Regions from separate parts of the Pseudoduganella sp. R-31 genome, predicted to be linked through region 2. Evidence: predicted binding sites of a transcription regulator. Region 2 holds the regulator's gene; each other region holds the start of a gene.
The links. Region 2 encodes FNR, which switches genes on or off when oxygen is low (the NO sensors DNR and NnrR bind a similar motif). Its sites were predicted from a motif close to TTGATNNNNATCAA; they were not measured.
Positions count from the first base shown of each region.

Region 1 (6,049 bases), 590 kb from region 2:
CTTTTGCATGGCGCGCAGTTCTGGCTGGCCATTTACTTGATTGGGCTGGCGCGGGCGGTCATCAATCTACGCCGTGCGCAGCGCTGGCTGGAACGCCTTGCCGACAGCGGCACCAGGCGCGCCGCCGGGGAAGCGCCAGAACATGCCGACATCATTGAGATCGACGCTCCGATTTCGCCAATGCTGCTTGGGCTGTTGCGCCCTCGCTTGCTGCTGCCGCGCCATCTCGGTGGCTTCGACCAGCTACAGCGCGAGCTGATCGTCGAACACGAGATGACCCACTTGCGGCGGCATGACCTGCAGTGGATGGCTGCCGGTGTCTTGCTGCAGACGCTGTTGTGGTTTAACCCTTTCATGCGGCTTCTGCGCGCAAACCTCACTTGGGCCCAGGAGCTGGGCTGCGACCGTGACGTGTTGCGCGGTCGCCCAGCGTCACAGCGCAAGGCGTATGCCGCCGCCCTCGTAGCCCAGCTCAAACTGCAGCACGTGCCTACACACGGCGCCCTGGCATTCGGCAGTATCGATGCCAACACGCTGACCGAGCGCGTATCGCTGATCCGCACGCCAGGCAACGCGCGCCGTGCCATGTGGGCCCGAGCTGCGACCGTCACGCTACTGCTTGCCATCGGGGCCGGCAATTTCGCCTTGCAGCCGGCGCTGGCCTGGAGCGTCTCGCCTTCCGCGCAGTCGATGGCAGCCCTCGATTGCACCAGCTTTGTCGATGCCGCCACCGGGAAGGCGCTGCTGCGCAAGGGCGATTGCTCGACGCGCATCACGCCTGTTTCAACCTTCAATATCGCCGTCAGCCTGATGGGCTATGACAGCGGCTTCCTGCGCGACCAGCACGCGCCGACCCTGCCTTACCTCGCCAGCTACCATGCCGGCCGGCCCGAATGGCGGCGCGATCTCGATCCGCAAGAATGGATTCGCGTCTCGGCTTCCTGGTATGCACAGCAAGTCACGACACATCTCGGCCGAGAGCGATTCAACCGCTACGTACAGGCCTTTGGCTATGGTAACGGCGATACCAGCGGCGATGCGGGCAAGGACAACGGCCTGACCTGGTCATGGATCGGCTCCTCGCTGCAGATTTCGGCCGACGAGCAGACCACTTTCCTGCGTCGTCTGGTGCGGCGCGAGCTGGGCCTCTCGCCGCTCGCCTATGAGCAGACAGCCGGCCTGTTGAAGGTGAAGGACCTGCCGGGCGGCTGGCAAGTCTTTGGCAAGACCGGCACTGGCGCCCCTCTCGGCCCGGACGGCAAGGACGATTACTCGCGCTCCTACGGCTGGTTCGTAGGCTGGGCCACCAATGGCGAACGCACCATCGTGTTCGCCCGCCTCCTGCAAGACGAGAAAGTTGAGGAAGGCGCTGCCGGACCGCGGCTCAAGGAAGCCTTCCTGAACCAGCTGCCGGCACAACTCAAAGCACTCTAAGGACTACAAAATGAAACGCAAAATCTTCGCCCTGCTTGCAGGGCTGGGCCTCCCTTTGCTCGCGCTTTCTGCAGAACACTGCCTGGCGATGGCCGATGCGGCCACCGGCAAGTGGCTGGTGCACGAGGGCGTGTGCGATAAGCGCCTGCCGCCGATGTCGACCTTCAAGCTACCCATAGCGCTGATGGGCTATGACTCGGGCGTGCTGCGGGACGAGCATTCGCCCGTTCTCCCCTTCAAGCAAGGCTACGTGGACTGGCGTACCGTGTGGCGGCAAGCACATGATCCCAGCTCGTGGATGAAGGAATCCGTCGTCTGGTACTCCCAGCAGCTTACGCTGCAACTGGGCGAAGAGCGCTTCGCCAGCTACGTCAAGCAATTTGGCTACGGCAATGCAGATGTCAGCGGCGATCCGGGCAAGAACAACGGTCTGTCCGAATCGTGGCTAGGCTCTTCGTTGCGCATCTCCCCGGACGAACAAATCGGCTTCCTGCGCCGCGTGCTGAATCGTGAACTCGGCGTCAAGCCGCAAGCCTATGCCATGTCCGCCGCTCTGGTACGGCGCCCTGAACCTGCCGGGGGCTGGCAGGTCTTCGGCAAGACCGGCAGTGGCAAAGACGTTGGCTGGTACGTCGGCTGGATTGAACGCGATGGCAAGCGCATCGTCTTCGCCCAAGCCGGCAGCGCCAGCGGCATGGACGAACGCGATAACTTTTTGGCACGCTTGCCGCAGTTGGTCCCCTAGCGCGTTGCGCCGGGTCTTCTCCTCGCTTGACCTAGATCAAAAATATCTGACTTGCATTGAGAATACGCAGTTCTTTCCAAATTTTTGACCTGCGTCAATTCAATAACATGCATGTAAAACATAAGATTTAGTTGTCAAACGGCGCAATCCCGTGCCGGACAAACCTGTGAGAAGAAAATGAAACCGACCTTGATGTCCAAAGCCATTGCAGCACTGGTGATCGGCGCCGCTACACTAGCGCCAGCTTATGCACAACATGGCCAGCACGGCGGCAGCACAGCCGTCCAGTATCGTCCTGACGTGACCTTTACCCTGCATACCGATATCGCAGACGGTAAGCTGGTCTTCATCAGCGACGCCGGCGAGTCCAAGGGCAAGGTTAACCCGACCTTGCGCGTGCCGGAAGGTGCTGTGGTGCAGATCAACCTGGTCAACGGCGATGGCGCAACCCACGACATTTCGGTGCCCGACTTCAAAGTCAAATCGAACCAGCTGAAAGACAAAGGCGCATCGACCGCCGTCGTGTTCAAGGCTGACAAGAAAGGCGAATTCACCTACATCTGCTCCCTGCCCGGCCACGTGGCGGCAGGCATGATCGGCAAGATTATCGTGGGCGAAGGCGAACTCAAAGCCGCGCCAAAAGGCGCCGATGTTTCGCGCAGCCCACTGGAAGTAGGCACGCCGGTCGGCAAACGCGGCCCGCAAACCGTCAACGTGAAGCTGGATACCACCGAGGTGCTCGGCCAGATGATGGACGGCACCACCTACAAATACTGGACCTTCAACAGCAAGGTTCCAGGCCCGTTCATCCGCGTTCGCGTGGGCGATACCGTGAACGTGGACATGTCCAACGCCAAGGACAGCCACATGATCCACTCGGTTGACTTCCACGCCGTGACCGGCCCTGGCGGCGGTGCGGCCGTGACCCAGGCAGCTCCCGGCAGCACCAAGAGCTTTACCTTCAAGGCCATCAATCCAGGCCTGTACGTGTACCACTGCGCTACCCCGATGGTGGCCCAGCACATCTCCAACGGCATGTACGGCATGATCCTGGTCGAACCTGAAGGCGGCCTGCCGAAAGTGGACCGCGAGTTCTACGTGATGCAGGGCGAGCTGTACACCGCGCAGAAGCACGGCACCCCAGGCGAAGCCGAGTTCTCGCTGGACAAACTGCTGGCCGAACAGCCGGAACACCTGATGTTCAACGGCACCCATGACGCGCTGACCAAGACCCACCGCATGGAAGCCAAGGTTGGCGAAACCGTCCGTATCTTCTTCGGCGTCGGCGGTCCTAACGCAACCTCCAGCTTCCACGTGATCGGCGAAGTGTTCGACCGCGTCTACAGCATGGGCGACCTGACCTCGCCTCCTCTGCAGAACGTGCAGACCACCACCGTGGCGCCAGGCGGTGCAACGATGGTCGAGTTCAAGACCGAGGTGCCGGGACGCTTCATCCTGGTCGACCACGCGCTGTCGCGGATGGAGAAAGGCCTGGTCGGCTTCCTCTACGTGACCGGCAAGGAGAATCCGGAAATCTTCCGGACCACCAGCAAGCCTGACGGTGATTCGGGCCACTGATCCACAGGATTAACACCGACATTACCTTAACCAGGACAGGACCCGCCCAGCGGGTCCTTTTGCCATTTCAGGAGAACCAGATGCCTAGCCCCAAAATCGACCCCCGCGAGTTCCTCAAGCGACTGCCCCTGTTCGCAGACCTGTCGCCGGAGGAGCTGACGCTGGTGGCTGCCGGCACTACCGAACACCACATCCCGCGCGGCAGCGCCGTCTTCCAGCGCGGCGATCCATGCGTCGGCTTCCACATGGTCATCTTCGGCCAGGTGAAGCTCAGCTTCCTGTCCGCCCAGGGCAACGAAAAAATCGTCGAGATCATCGGCCCGGGCCACAGCTTCGGCGAAGCGCTGATGTTCATGGAAAAGCCTTACATCGTCACCGCCCACGCAGTCAGCGACTGCATGCTGCTGCACATTTCCAAGCACACCGTATTTGCCGAACTGGCGCGCAACCCGCAGTTTGCACGCCGCATGCTGGCCGGCATGAGCCGCCGCCTGCACGGCCTGATTTCAGATGTGGAAGCCTATTCGCTGCGCTCCGGCAGCCAGCGGATCATTGGCTATCTGTTGAAGGATGACGATGCGACCGACGGTTCGGAGATTACGCTGGCCGTCAGCAAGAAGCTGCTGGCCTCGCGCCTGAACCTGACCCCGGAATACTTCTCGCGCGTGCTGCACGAGCTGGCCGACCAGGGCATGATTGCCGTGAACGGCCGCCAGATCAAGATTCTTGATTCTGCTCGTTTGCGAGCTTACGAAGGCTGATCGCAGCCAGCGCCAGGTCGAAACCCAGGCGCATGCAGGAAACTGCCAGTACCGCACCTGCCGCCTGGGCAAGCCAGCCAGGTGCGATGGCAGCAGCAAGCAGCATCACCACGCTGGCGGCATGCCAGGCAAACTGCACGCGCGGTTCGCTCTCCGGCATCAACTGGCGCACGCCCGGCACATCGCAGCCTGCATGCTGCCCGTGGTACCACAACAGGAACGGCACGATCTTGTACAGCATGCCGTTCACTGCCGACATGGCAAAGCCACCGATAAACAGCACGCCAAGCACCAGCGCCTTGTCCACGCCGCGCGGGCAAAGGAAGACGGCGACGCTGGCCAGCAGCGAGCCAAGCGAGAGCCACCAATACCAGGTCGATACGTCGGCCGCGCGCTCGCGGCGAAACAGCAGCCCCAGGGTGTACACCGCGAACAGCCCCAGGCAGACGCTCACCAGCCCCGCCCCGATCCATTGCCATGGCGCGTTGAGAAGGTAGCCGGCGGTCCACAGCGCCAAGCCGCCAAGGCATAGCGGCGGCAGCGTGAAGGCAAGCTGGCGCGGAAACAGCTGGGTGGACTGGAACATCGGCACCACCTGGAACACCACGGATACGACCAGCACACCGACCCAGCCCACCAGGGCCCAGGCAGCATGCACATTGGTCCATTCCATCACGCGCAGGCGCACCGCGCCCACCAGGAAGGCCGCCAGCGCCACGCCAATCGTCACGGCGCAGGCCAGTGCCACCACGGCCTGGCGCATGCCCGCCACGACCGGCAATGCGTTCGGCGCCGAGCGCTGCGACAGCGCCCTCGCCAGGACGGCAATAAGAAGAATGAAGGCGCCCGCGAGCAGGATACCAGCCGCGCGCAGGCACCACGGCAACCCATGCAGGAATCCTGCCGCCAGCAGCAGCGCGCCGCCGGCCAGGGCGCCCCAGATCACGGGACCAAGCCGGCGCGCCCAGTGCAGCTCGACGCCGGCAACCACCGGCACCATCTGCAACAGCGAACCGGCCATGGCCATGCCAAGGAAACCGAGCGTCAGCAAATGGGTCACGGCCAGCGTGGCCGGAGCCCAGCGTGTGCTCATTGCGTCGGCGCCCTGCCACAGCAGCAGCAGGCCAGCCAAGGCGCCGAACCATGGCGCCGCCAGCAGGAAGCGCAGCGGCAGCGCCAGCCCGGGCGTATGCTCGAAAGCCAGCTTGCGTTGCATCAGTCGTTCTGGGAAATCAGGATTTCGTAGATATAGTCGTCGCGCATCGTCGTGCGGTAGCGGTAACCGTTCTTCTCGAGGATGCGGTAAAGGGGGACCGGTTCGCGGTCGATGACCATGCGGATGTGCTGGCCGGGCTGCAGCAGGTCGAGCGCTTCCAGTACGCGCTCCATCGGTTCAGGCGGCACCATGCCGCACAGCTCTAACAAAATTTCAGGCGCACTCATGATGGTTCCTTCAGATAAGGTCCGCCAGGGTCTGGCGGTCGAGATGACCGAGGTAAGCCTCGGTCGCCCTGTGCAACCCCTCCTGCAG
Region 1 covers NZ_CP183986.1:3,027,870-3,033,918, reverse strand. The annotation lists partial or broken gene ACN9MY_RS13980 (M56 family metallopeptidase) at 1-546, shown strand, start outside; gene blaOXA (class D beta-lactamase) at 691-1,434, shown strand; gene blaOXA (class D beta-lactamase) at 1,445-2,179, shown strand; gene nirK (copper-containing nitrite reductase) at 2,357-3,757, shown strand; gene ACN9MY_RS13960 (Crp/Fnr family transcriptional regulator) at 3,838-4,518, shown strand; gene ACN9MY_RS13955 (permease) at 4,475-5,734, opposite strand; gene ACN9MY_RS13950 (DUF2249 domain-containing protein) at 5,734-5,961, opposite strand; gene ACN9MY_RS13945 (RrF2 family transcriptional regulator) at 5,972-6,049, opposite strand, start outside.
Region 1: the regulator FNR is predicted to act here: its motif matches at 2,206-2,219, upstream of nirK (copper-containing nitrite reductase).

Region 2 (6,049 bases):
CCCCGGCATCGCGGAGCGTCATTTTGAACGGATTTTCCAGCTGTTCCAGACGCTGGCGCCGCGCGACCGGGTTGAAAGCACGGGTGTCGGCCTGGCGCTGGTGAAAAAAATTGTGGAAATGTACCAGGGCAGGGTGTGGCTGGAGTCCGAGCTGGGCAAGGGCACGACCTTCTATTTCACCCTGCCAAAGAAAAGAAAGAATAACGCATGAATAATACGAGCAAGCCGATCCTGCTGGTGGAGGACGACCAGGTCGACGTGATGACCATCCTGCGCGCGCTGAAGGAAGTCCATGTCAGCAACCGTGTCGTGGCGACGGAAAACGGCGAGGCCGCGCTGGAATACCTGCGCGAGCCGGGCAACGAACAGCCATGCATCATCCTGCTGGACCTGAACATGCCGATCATGAACGGCATCGAGTTCCTGCAGAACGTCAAGCAGGACCCGCTGCTGCGCCGCATCCCGGTCATCGTCCTGACCACGTCGGAAGAACAGCAGGACAAGATGCGCAGCTTCGACCTGGGTGTCGCCGGCTACATGACCAAGCCGGTGGACTACCGCCAGTTCGTGGAGGTGGTCCGCTCCATCAACCTGTACTGGACGATCAGCGAGCTGCCATGAACAGGGTAAGGGTCCTTATCGTCGAAGACGATATCGTTGACCGTATCGCCTGCCGCCGCGCCTTTGCGCAGGCGCCGGGCTTCAACTGCGAATTGCTGGAAGCGGAAAGTGGCCAGGAAGGCCTGGATATCGCCTTGCGCGAAGAGCCCGACTGCATCCTGCTCGATTATCACTTGCCCGACCTGACCGGGCTTGAATTCCTGGCACGTCTCGCGGCAGACCGCGGCGAACCCCAGCCAAATATCCCGGTGATGATGCTGACCGGCGCCGACAGTGCCACCGTTGCGGCGGAAGCGATGCGCCGCGGCGCGCGCGACTACCTGGTGAAGGACAACGACGGCCGCTACCTCGACTTCCTGGCGGGCGCCATCGACCGCCTGCTGCGCGAGCAGCGCCTGATCGACGAGAAACAACTGGCTGAACAGGTGCTGCGGCAGTCGCAGAAAGAGCTGCGTGAACTGGCCGCGTACCAGGAAAAACTGAAGGAACACGAACGCACCCGCATCGCCCAGGAAATCCATGATGAACTGGGCGGCCTGCTGACCGGCATCAAGGCCTATATCTCGGTCGCCATCGAGCGCGGCGGCGAGCAATCGGACCCACTGTTGAAGGATGCGGCCAAGCTGGCGCAAGATGCGATAGAGACCGTGCGCCGCGTGATTACCGACCTGCGTCCAAGCGTGTTGGACCAGCTGGGCATCTGGCCTGCGCTGGAATGGTATGCGGAACAGGTGGCGCAGCGCAGCGGCTTGCAATGCACCTGCAATATCACGCCGGAGGCGCAGGCGCTGGAGCTCGATGCGGAGCGCAGCACCATGTTGTTCCGCGTCGCGCAGGAAGCGCTGACCAACGTGGTGCGCCATGCCGAAGCGAGCGAGGCGCGCGTCATCGTGGATATTGACGGCGAAAACGTGGTGCTGCGGGTGGAAGACAATGGCAAGGGTATCGAAAGTGCCGGCTTGTCCGACCGGGAATCGTGGGGCTTGTTCGGCATGCACGAGCGCACGCGCCGCTTTGCCGGCGAACTGAATATCAGCGGCAAGGCCGGGCAGGGCACTACCCTGCAGCTGCGGCTGCCTTTGGAGGACAAGAATGGGTGACAAGATCACCGTTTTGCTGGTCGACGACCATGCGATTGCACGCAATGGCGTGCGCCTCATGCTGGGCACGGCGCCCGACATCAGCGTGGAGGGCGAGGCCGGCAACGCCGTCGAAGCGATGCAGCGCGTGGCCGAGCGCAGTTTCGACGTGGCGCTGGTGGACATCAAGATGCCGGGCAAGAATGGCCTGGACCTGTTGAAGACCCTGCGCAGCGAATGCCCGCGCATGGCGGTGCTGGTGCTGAGCACCTATTCCGAGGAAATTTACGCGGTGCGCGCGCTGAAATCGGGCGCCTCCGGCTACCTGACCAAGGATGCGCCGACGGCGACCCTGATCGAGGCCGTGCGCAAGGCTGCCTCGGGCGGCAAGCACGTGAGCCCGGCGTTGCTTGAAAAACTGGCAACCCTGGTCGGCGGCGGCCCGAGCGGCGACCACGAAGAGCTCTCCAACCGCGAACTGGAAGTTTTCAAACTGATTGCCCAGGGCGAGTCCCTGGTGCGCATAGGGGAAAAACTACATCTCAGTCCTAACACTGTGACAACCTATCGCAGCCGCATCCTCGAGAAAATGGGCATGTCCACGAATGCTGAGCTGACCCGCTATGCCCTCGAGCACGGGCTGATCTGAGCGGCTGTAGGGGAACCACTACAGCAACTACACAGGATGCTTGATACCGGGAAATGACGCCGGGCGCGATACTGCTTCCATCGAAAACAAGGAGCAGCAAAATGAGCCCGGTCATCCCAATCACCCCTGCAAACGCCACCAAATCCTGCGCACCAGTCGCAGCCAAATGCTCGCTGTGCAGCTTCAACCGCCTTTGCTTGCCACAGGGCCTGGCCGACGAAGATGTTGCTCGCCTTGACCAGATCATTTCCCGCCGCCGCCGCGTGAACCGCGACGAGCCGCTGTACAAGACCGGCGACAGCTTCCACAGCCTGTATGCCGTGCGCTTCGGCCACTTCAAGACCGTGCAGGTGAACCAGCGCGGCGAACAGACGATTGGCGGTTTCCACATGGCCGGCGACCTGCTGGGCATGGAAGCCATCGGCAATGGCCAGCATTCCTGCAATGCCGTGGCGCTGGAGGACAGTGAAGTCTGCGAGATCCCCTTCAACCGCCTGCAAGAGCTGGTGATGCAGATTCCCGGCTTGCTGCAGCAGTTCCACCGCACCATGAGCCGCGAAATCCAGCGCGAGCAGTCGGTGATGCTGTTCCTGAGCCATATGCGCGCCGAACAGCGGCTGGCCATGTTCCTGCTGAACCTCGCTGGCCGTTACGCCCAGCGCGGCTACTCTTCGACCAGCTTCCAGTTGCGCATGTCGCGTGAAGATATCGGCGGCTACCTGGGCCTGACCGTGGAAAGCGTCAGCCGCCAGCTGGCCCGCCTGCGCCAGGATGGCTCGATCGTCCTGAGCAACCGCGATCTGCGCATTACCGACCGCGCCAGGCTCGAGGCCATGTCGTCCGGCGGCATGGCGCAGGAACTCGCTGTCGCCTGACCGGCTTACCAGTTTTCTCACCTGTAGGGGGTGTATGGGGCAGCTCTTGCTGCCCCTTTTTTATTGCGCGAACACTTCTTTGGCGGCCATCAGGCCGTTGAGCGCAGCCGGAAAGCCGGCGTAGACGGCCATCTGCATGATGGTCTCCACGATCTCTTCGCGGCTGACGCCGACGTTGAGGGCGGCGTGGATGTGCACCTTGAGCTGGGGCGCAGCGTTGCCCATGGCGGTCAGCGCGGCCACCACAGCGATCTCGCGTGATTTCAGGTCAAGCCCCGGGCGCGAATAGATGTCGCCAAAGGGGAATTCGATCAGGTAGCGGGCGAAATCGGGCGCAATATCTTCCAGGCTTTGCACGACGCGGTCGCCGGCCTGGCCGTCGACTTCACGCAGTTTTGCGAGCCCGCGCTCGTAGCGGCTTTCGGTGTTCATTGGCATGTGCTCCATCGGTGGTTGGATTCGACGCCAGGGACTGCTCCAGGGAGCGGTAATACTCGATCTTGGCCTGCAATGATGCTGCAGATTGTTGCATCGCCTCGATTTCGGCGAGCACGTTCTGCATATGCTCTTCCAGCATCCGGCGCCGTTCCGGCACCGTCGAGTCCCCAGCGCCGCGAAGTTTTGCGAATGACTGCATTTTGCCGATTGGCATATGGGTCGTTCGCAGACGCAGCAGGAATTCGATCCAGGCAAGGTCCGAGGCCGCATAGCGCCGCCGGCCGCCCGCTGCACGATTGACCGGGGCAATCAGCCCGATGCGCTCGTAATAGCGGAGGGTGTAGGCTGTGAGGCCGGTACGTTTGGCGACTTCGTCAATGCTCAGGTGCGATTCCATGGGGTGATCGTAAAAGTTAGAGTGCACTCTAAGTCAAGCACTTTATTACTCTAACCGGGAAGCCGCAACTGCGAGCGCAAGGTCCATCGTGTTGATGTGGGCTTCGAGCCAGTCCGGCAGCGTGCGGATGATGTCGCGTGCCGTGGCTTCCTCGTCGTCCTTCAGCAGGCGCAGGGTGCGGGCGACCTTTTCCAGCAAGTAGCCATGGGCTGCGCGGTGGGCCTGGGCAGCCGGGTAGGCGATGCGCTCCATCAGGCTGTTTTCTTCGCGCAGGTGTTCCATGAATTCAGCTGCCAGGTCGCGGCAGGCTGCGTCAAAGGCGGGACGGGGCAGGCTTTCCATGGCGTCGAGCATGTCGAAGACGATGCGGTGCGACTGGTCGAGAACGGGAATGCCCAGTGCGAGGTCCGGCCCGAAGACGATGGAATCCATGGGGTTCTCCAGTAGTGTCGAACCGCAATTGTGCCGCTGGAAAAAATTCGGGCACATGATCCATGTCAATTTTCACTTTTGACAAAGTCTATGAAGGCGCGCAAGGGCGGCGGAACCAGCCGGCGCCCTGGGTAGTAGAGGAAAGGGCCCGTAAAGGATTGCCACCAGGGTTCCAGCACCGCTTCCAGGGCGCCATTGTCCAGGTGCGGGCGCAGCCAGTCTTCGAACAGATAGATGACCCCGCTTCCTGCCTTGGCCGCGTCGACGATCAGTTCAACGGCACCGGATGGCTCCACCAGCAAGGGGCCGTTGACATCGACTTTCACGGTTTCCCCATCGCGCCTGAATTCCCATGGCGGTACGGCGCGCCCGGCAAAGCGCATGCGCAAGCAATCGTGCTGGAGCAGTTGTTGCGGATGGTCGGGCCGCCCGCGTTTGTCGAGGTAGACAGGCGCGGCAGCGGCGGCAAAGCGCTGGACCCGTGGGCCGATGGGTACCGCGATCATGTCCTGCTCAAGGCGCTCGTCATAGCGAATGCCTGCGTCGCAGCCCGCGGCAAGCACGTCGACGAGGCCCTCTTCTGCGGCAATTTCCAGTTGTATGTCGGGATAGGCGGCCAGGAACGCCGGTACGATGGCCGGCAATACCAGTCGTGCTGCACTGATGGGGACGTTCAGCCTCAATCTGCCGGCTGGCCGGTCGCGCAAGCCGTTCACTTCGGCGAGGGCGGCATCGACTTCTGACAGGGCGGGCTGGAGGCGCGCCAGCAGGCGCTTGCCCGCTTCAGTGGAGGTGACGCTGCGCGTGGTGCGGTTCAGCAGCCGCACTCCCAACTGGGCTTCCAGGCGGCGCACCGCTTCGCTGAGACCGGATGCGCTGACGCCCATCGCACGCGCGCCATCGCGAAAGCCTTGGGCGCGTGCAACGGCAATGAAAGCATTCAGGTCGGCAAGATCGACGCGCATTGTGCAAATTTTCGTACGGGCTGTTTTGATTATACCGGCTTATCGAACGGTCGATTCGCTTCTAGACTGGGAACCTCATTGAAAAGGAGCTCTACCATGTCCCAGCAACCATCCACTTACTGCCTCGGAGACCTGATCGTCAATCGCATGGGTTACGGCGCCATGCGCCTTTCAGGGCCGCATGTTTTCGGGCCGCCGGCCGATACAGCAGGCGCATTGAAGGTCTTGCGCACGGCGGTTGAATCCGGTGTCGATCACATCGACACCAGCGATTTCTACGGCCCGCACGTAACCAACCAATTGATCCGCGAAGCCTTGCGCCCCTACCGCGATGGCCTGGTGATTGCCACGAAAATTGGCGCCCGGCGCGGCGCCGATTCTTCCTGGCTGCCGGCTTGTTCGCCTGCTGAACTGGAACAGGCCGTGCATGACAACTTGCGCAACCTGGGGCTCGACAAACTGGATGTCGTCAATTTGCGCCTGATGATCGATCCGATGCAGCCGGCTGAGGGCTCGATCGAAGAGCCGCTTGCCGCGCTGGCCGAGCTGCAGCGCAAAGGCCTGGTACGCCACATCGGCTTGAGCAACGTGAC
Region 2 covers NZ_CP183986.1:3,618,936-3,624,984, forward strand. The annotation lists gene ACN9MY_RS16515 (sensor histidine kinase) at 1-211, shown strand, start outside; gene ACN9MY_RS16520 (response regulator) at 208-621, shown strand; gene ACN9MY_RS16525 (response regulator) at 618-1,721, shown strand; gene ACN9MY_RS16530 (response regulator) at 1,714-2,349, shown strand; gene fnr (fumarate/nitrate reduction transcriptional regulator Fnr) at 2,451-3,224, shown strand; gene ACN9MY_RS16540 (carboxymuconolactone decarboxylase family protein) at 3,285-3,656, opposite strand; gene ACN9MY_RS16545 (MerR family transcriptional regulator) at 3,610-4,059, opposite strand; gene ACN9MY_RS16550 (bacteriohemerythrin) at 4,105-4,491, opposite strand; gene ACN9MY_RS16555 (LysR substrate-binding domain-containing protein) at 4,557-5,456, opposite strand; gene ACN9MY_RS16560 (aldo/keto reductase family oxidoreductase) at 5,553-6,049, shown strand, end outside.

Region 3 (6,049 bases), 1.7 Mb from region 2:
ACGGATCGATTCTTCCTTGGCCGGCGCGCTGGTCGGCTTGGCTTCGCCGGCCGGACGTTCGCGCACTTCCGGCGCCGCAGCGGGCGTGGCGGCCGGCGCACCGGCTGCGGCGTGGGCCGCAGCCACGCCTTCGGCACGCGCATCGACAGCAGGCCGCACGTAAGTACCGGGTGGCACCACGGCTTCGTACATGCCTTCCCAGTCAAGGCCATCGGCCGACGGCGCGGCAGCTGGCGCAGCGCCCGGTGCGGCGGCGGCAGGGGCAGCCGCGGGAGCGGCGGCAACCGGCGCGGCGGCCGGCTTGGCCTTGCCCGCAGCGGAGCTGGCCTTGCCCTCGATCGCATCTTTCAGGATCGCTTCCAGGTCGGCCGGCATCGGCGCCAGCTGGTCCGGCGCGGTGCCGTTATTCAGGTCGGTCAGCTGGTCGGCCACGAAGCCGGAAGCCTGCAGCGCCGCTTCGATCGACAGCGGCGTGACCGGCGCAGCGCCGGTGCGCAGCGCATCGAACAGGTTCTCGGTCAGGTGGCAGGCCGACACCAGCGCCCCCAGGTTCATGAAGCCCGCGCCGCCCTTGATGGTGTGGAACGAGCGGAAAACTGCGTTCAGCGTTTCCTTGTTGTCGGGGTCACGTTCGAGGCGCAGCAAGTGCTCTTCGACGTTGACGGCCAGGTCCATGGCCTCGACAACGAACTCCTTGAGCATATCGTCCATTAGAACCCCAGGTCGGCAAGCAGGTCATCGACGCTGTCCTGATTCAGGGCTTCCGATGGGACGGATGGACCCGACATCAGCGACACCTCTTTCTGCGCAATCTTCTCGCGCACATCGGCCGGCGCATTGTCCTTCAACAGTTGCGCCAGTTCGGATTCGACCTTCTTGGTGATGGCGACGACCTTCTTGATCAACTGGCCGGTGATGTCCTGGAAGTCCTGGGCCATCATGATTTCCAGCAGGCGGGCTTTCTCCGCCTCCGTTGCTTGCGCTACCTTGCTGGCAAAAGCGCGCGAATCGCCCGCCAGGGCCTTGAAGTCCTCAATGCTCAGCTTGCCTGCGAACAGGTCGGCCCAGCGGTCTTCCATTTCCTTGGCCTGCTTGGACAGTACTTCCTGCGCCGGCATGCCGTCGTCCAGGGTATTCAAGACCTTGTTGGCAGCCTGCTCGGTCAGCGAGGCGACATATTCCAGGCGGTCCTGCGCGTCCACGATCTGGGTCGACGCTTCAGTCAGGGCCTTGTCGTAGCCCAGTTCACGCAGCGAGTCGTGCAGCAGGCGCACAATGCCGCCCAGGCGCTCGAACATGCCCTCGGCGTGCTCGCCGCCTTCCGCGGGCGTCTCGCCCGCCGGGGCCGGGGCCGCTGCCGGCGCTGCGGCAGGGGCTGCCGCTTTGCTGGACGCTGCTACGGAATCAAACAGGCTTTCCAGGTCATCAGAATCGCCCGACTCGGATGCCGCAGCGGCCGGAGCCGGCGCTGGAGCAGGTGCAGGCGCATTGGCCCGTTGCGCGGATACTTCCTCAAATAATGCATCGAAATCATCAGCGGCGTCGGTCATAATTCCTGCTTCTCCATTACGTTTCAAATTGCCAAAACATTGTCAAATTTAACGCTCGGCAATAAATTGGGTTCTCTCGCGAGTGTAACAGGGGCAGCCCCCACAGTTCAATCTCTTGGGTGAAGCCGGATGGCCCTACAAGTGTACTGTTGTATTTGCGGATCGTGTGAAATACACGCTGCAAGCCCCTGAAATAACGGGAATTTGCGGCATCTGCGATGTCCTCGTGACAGTTTCTTGATAATTATCAACTCTTTACAGCAGAACAATACTGGCAAACGGGGCTACAATGAAGGCAGGAACTGGCTCTTTTAAATAGTTAAAGGAGGCTGAGATATGTATCGGAAAATCCTGATTACGACGGACGGCTCGGCCGTTTCCAGCAAGACCGCTTGCGCCGGGGTCGAATTTGCCCAGCAGCTCGGGGCGGAAGTGCTGGCCCTGTTCGTGGCACCGGAATACCAGTACCCGATTTACGTGGAGATCATCCCGCCCAGCTATCCGAGCGAGGAAGAGTACCGTGCGGCAATGCAGCGCGCCGGCAATGAGCATGTTCAGTCTATCCTCGAGTCTTGCGCGAAAAAAGGCGTGCGGGCGGAAGGCATGACAGCTTTTGCCGAAAGTGCTGCACTGAAGATCGTGGACGTGGCCAACCAGTGCGGCTGCGACCTGATCTTCATCGGTTCGCATGGCCGCAGCGGCTGGGGTCACCTGCTGCTGGGTAGCGTGACCAACAAGGTGCTGTCCCATACCAAGATCCCGGTGCTGGTGCACCGCCTGATCAAGGACCCGCGCCCGGCCTGAACGGCCAGGCGTTACGACGCGCTCCAGCCTGCCGGGCTGGGGCGTGAAGACCAGTATTGATAACTATTGAGGAACCATGATTCGAATTGTCATTGCCGACGACCACACCATCATGCGCGAAGGGCTCAAGCGCATTCTTGACGGGGCACCCGACATCGACATCGTAGGCGAAGCCATCGACGGCTTCGAAGTCCTCACCCACATCCGCCAGGGCGGCTTCGACCTGCTGCTGCTCGACCTGTCCATGCCGGGGCGCAGCGGCGTTGACCTGATCCGCCAGATCCGCAGCGAATCCCCCAAGCTCGCCATCCTCATCCTCACCATGCACGAGGAAGAGCAGTACGCGGTGCGCGCCATCCGCGCCGGCGCCCAGGGCTACCTGACCAAGGAAAGCGCCGGCACCCAGCTGGTGGGCGCCATCCGCAAGGTTGCCTCTGGCCGGCCCTATATCTCCACCGAAGTGGCCGAGCAACTGGCGCTGAATATCATGCAGCCAGCCGAAACCCTGCTGCACAAACAGCTTTCCGACCGCGAGTTCGAGGTGTTTTCGCTACTGGTGTCGGGAAAATCCATCACTGAAATCGCCAACGGCCTGCATTTGAGCGTCAAGACCGTGAGCACCCACAAGACCCGCATCATGCAGAAGATGGGCATGGCTTCGCTCTCAGAAATGGTTCAGTACGCAGTGGCGCACAAGCTGCTGACCCCGTTCAAGGCGTGATTGACAAGGTTGATTTTAGGATAATTCCTACATCGCCCCACTACCCTCCTACGGGTATATTCAGCAACGACTGATATTTTTCCCACATTCACGTTGGCATACTGAAACCATTCCGTTTGGGAACCAGGAGATCAGCATGCTCTCAACGCAACCCGTGTCCCATGAGGCCGGCCGTCAGCGGCAAGGCCGTTTGTGGTCCAACCTGAAAGAAGTGTGCGAACTGCTGCACTTGCCGCCGGTATCGCTCAATTCTGAAGAGCTGCTGTTCCAGCATGTGCAGTTCAAGACCGGCCAGCGCGTGCATACGATTGGCCAGCCGTTCGACATGCTGTACGTGGTCAATTCCGGCTTCATGAAAACGGTGCTGATTGACGAGTTCGGCAACGAGCAGGTGCTGGCCTTCCCGATGAAGGGCGACCTGATGGGCGTGGACGGCATCCACAGCAAGACTTACGCCTCGGAGGCGGTGGCGCTGTCGGACTGCGACCTGATCCTGCTGCCGTTCAAGAAGCTGACCACGCTGGGCCGCACCCACGTGGAGTTGGAGAATTTGATGTACGGCGTGATGAGCCGCGAACTGGTGCGCGAGCAAGCCATGATCGGCATGCTGGGCGCCCTGAGCGCGGAGGCGCGGGTGGCGCGCTTCCTGGTCACGCTATCGGAAAAGTTTTCGCAGATGGGTTATTCGAGCAAGCTGTTCAACCTGCGCATGACGCGCCATGAGATCGGCAGCTACCTCGGATTGACGCTGGAAACGGTCAGCCGCACCCTGTCAGCCTTCAACGAGATCGGGCTGATCAGCGTGGACCAGCGCACCATCGGCATCAAGGATGTCGACGCCCTGAAATCGCTGCGTCGCCTGCCGCCATCGCGCACGCGCAGCAAGCTGCCGTCGCGCGCCAAAGCCGCCGCCAGCGAAGCTGCCGTGCCGCTGCTGGCGACTTTGTAAAGAGTACTACTCACCCAGCTTTGGCCCGCTTCGGCGGGCCTCTTTTTTTCTTCAATAATTTATTTGACAAGCTTTGCCGACCTGAGCATAATGCAAATGCGAATCATTCTTATCTGAGGAAAAATAACAATGTCTACTGCCACTATCGACGCCCCCAAACCCAAGGCTGCTGTCGCCCCTGCCGCGCAGCAGCCGACCCAGCCCCTGCGCCGCTACACCACCGCCGGCCTGATGGAAGATCAGCGCGAAATCGAAATTGAACATGCCGGCCGCATCTACCGTCTTCGCATCACGCAGTTGAACAAGCTGATCCTGACTGCCTGAAGCTTACCCTCCCCAATCGCCAGCCAGCCGTCACACGCGGCAGCCAGCCACCCCTGAAACTTTGGAGTGAATCATGGCTATCGACCGCAACGACCCGATCTTCACGCACAGCGCCGCTGCCCGGCAGCCGGAACTGATGCTGTCCGCCGTGCTGCACCTGATGTCCCACTATACGGCCAACGCCGCCGACAATGGCGGCTGCGTCAAGCTGGCATCGGTCATCGAGCGCCACCTGAAAGCGCTGGCGGCGCTGCCGGACCTCTCGCCCGTGCTGCGCGCCACCTGCCAGCAACTGTGCGAACAGTGGGGCGCCGTGGTCGAACATGCCCGTCCTCCGCAGGAACGCGCCAATTTCCTGGCGCGCCTGATGGGCCGCCCCCGCCCTGCCCCGCTGGCGGCCTGAGGGCCATCATGTGCGACAAGCACGACACTCCAGCCGCCAAGGCCGCGGCGGCCGAACCGGCGCGCCGCCGCCGCATCTGGGACCTGCCCCACACCTGCCACTGCCCCCTGGTCGGCGTCGGCCTGCCGCTTGGCGTGCTGCGCAAGATCGTCACCAAGGCAGTCGGCGGCAAGGTGCTGGCCGACGACTATGAAGTCCACGTTGGCGCCGTCAGCGAATGCAGCAACCGCAACCGCCTGTCCGAAGCCGTGCAGAAGGAATTGGAACGCCGCTATGCAGTGGTGATCCAGCGCTTCCGCCACGCCCGCGACACAGCGGCCCTGGAAGCGTTGTGGGAAGCTGCGGTCGCCAGCGGCGACGTGCCGGGCCCGTTCTGGGCCGGCCTGAGCCACCCGCACTGCACGCTCGAACTGCAGGAACGCATGTGCCGCGACCTGCACATGATCCAGCACCAGGCCGGCGCCGCCACGCGCGCCGACATCAGCCGCCTGCAGGCGCTTGAACAATCGAATGCCGCGCTGGAGCGCGAACTGGCACGCCAGCAGCAGCGCAGCGCCACCTGGCAAGCCGAGCGCCACTCCGAACAGGAAGCCCATGCAGCCGCCATGATGCAGCTGCGCGCGCAACTGGTAGGCCGCGACAGCGTGCTCGCCTCGCTGCGCCAGCAACTGGAAGAGCTGCACGCCACCGTTCCCGGCCTCGCCACGCGCGAACGCCTGGCGCGCCAACTGGCCGACACCGAGCAACGCGTGCATGACTTGCGCGCCGAAGCCGCCGCCGCCCGCGCCGAAGCCAGCGCCCTGGAACGCCAGCTCAGCGAAGCACGCGCCGCCTTGGCCGCAGCCGCGGCGCAATCATCGCCCGCCATGCCGGCAGCCGCCACCGCCGCAACGGGCGGGCCGGCTGTCCGTGCGGGCACCACCTCGCAACGCATCACGCTGCACGGACTGCTGGCCGAGCGCGTGCTGTGCGTAGGCGGCCGCGCCGGCAATGTGGCCGGCTACCGCAGCGTGATCGAAGAAGCCGGCGCCGAATTCCTGCACCACGACGGCGGCCTCGAAGACAACGTCGCCCGCCTCGAAACCAGCATGGCCGCCGCCGACCTGGTGATCTGCCAGACCGCCTGCATCAGCCACAGCGCCTACTGGCGCGTGAAAGACTTCTGCAAGCGGCACCAGAAGCGCTGCATCTTCGTCGACAACCCCAGCGTCACTACCCTCCAGCGCGCGCTAGAACCACAATAAAAGTCGGGGTCAGGTCTGGCAATCCGCCATTCCGCTGCGCGGAATGGCGGATTG
Region 3 covers NZ_CP183986.1:5,281,066-5,287,114, forward strand. The annotation lists gene ACN9MY_RS24020 (chemotaxis protein CheA) at 1-711, opposite strand, end outside; gene ACN9MY_RS24025 (protein phosphatase CheZ) at 711-1,550, opposite strand; gene ACN9MY_RS24030 (universal stress protein) at 1,887-2,354, shown strand; gene ACN9MY_RS24035 (response regulator transcription factor) at 2,431-3,075, shown strand; gene ACN9MY_RS24040 (Crp/Fnr family transcriptional regulator) at 3,212-4,024, shown strand; gene hemP (hemin uptake protein HemP) at 4,154-4,348, shown strand; gene ACN9MY_RS24050 (hypothetical protein) at 4,422-4,751, shown strand; gene ACN9MY_RS24055 (DUF2325 domain-containing protein) at 4,760-5,995, shown strand.
Region 3: the regulator FNR is predicted to act here: its motif matches at 1,788-1,801, upstream of ACN9MY_RS24030 (universal stress protein).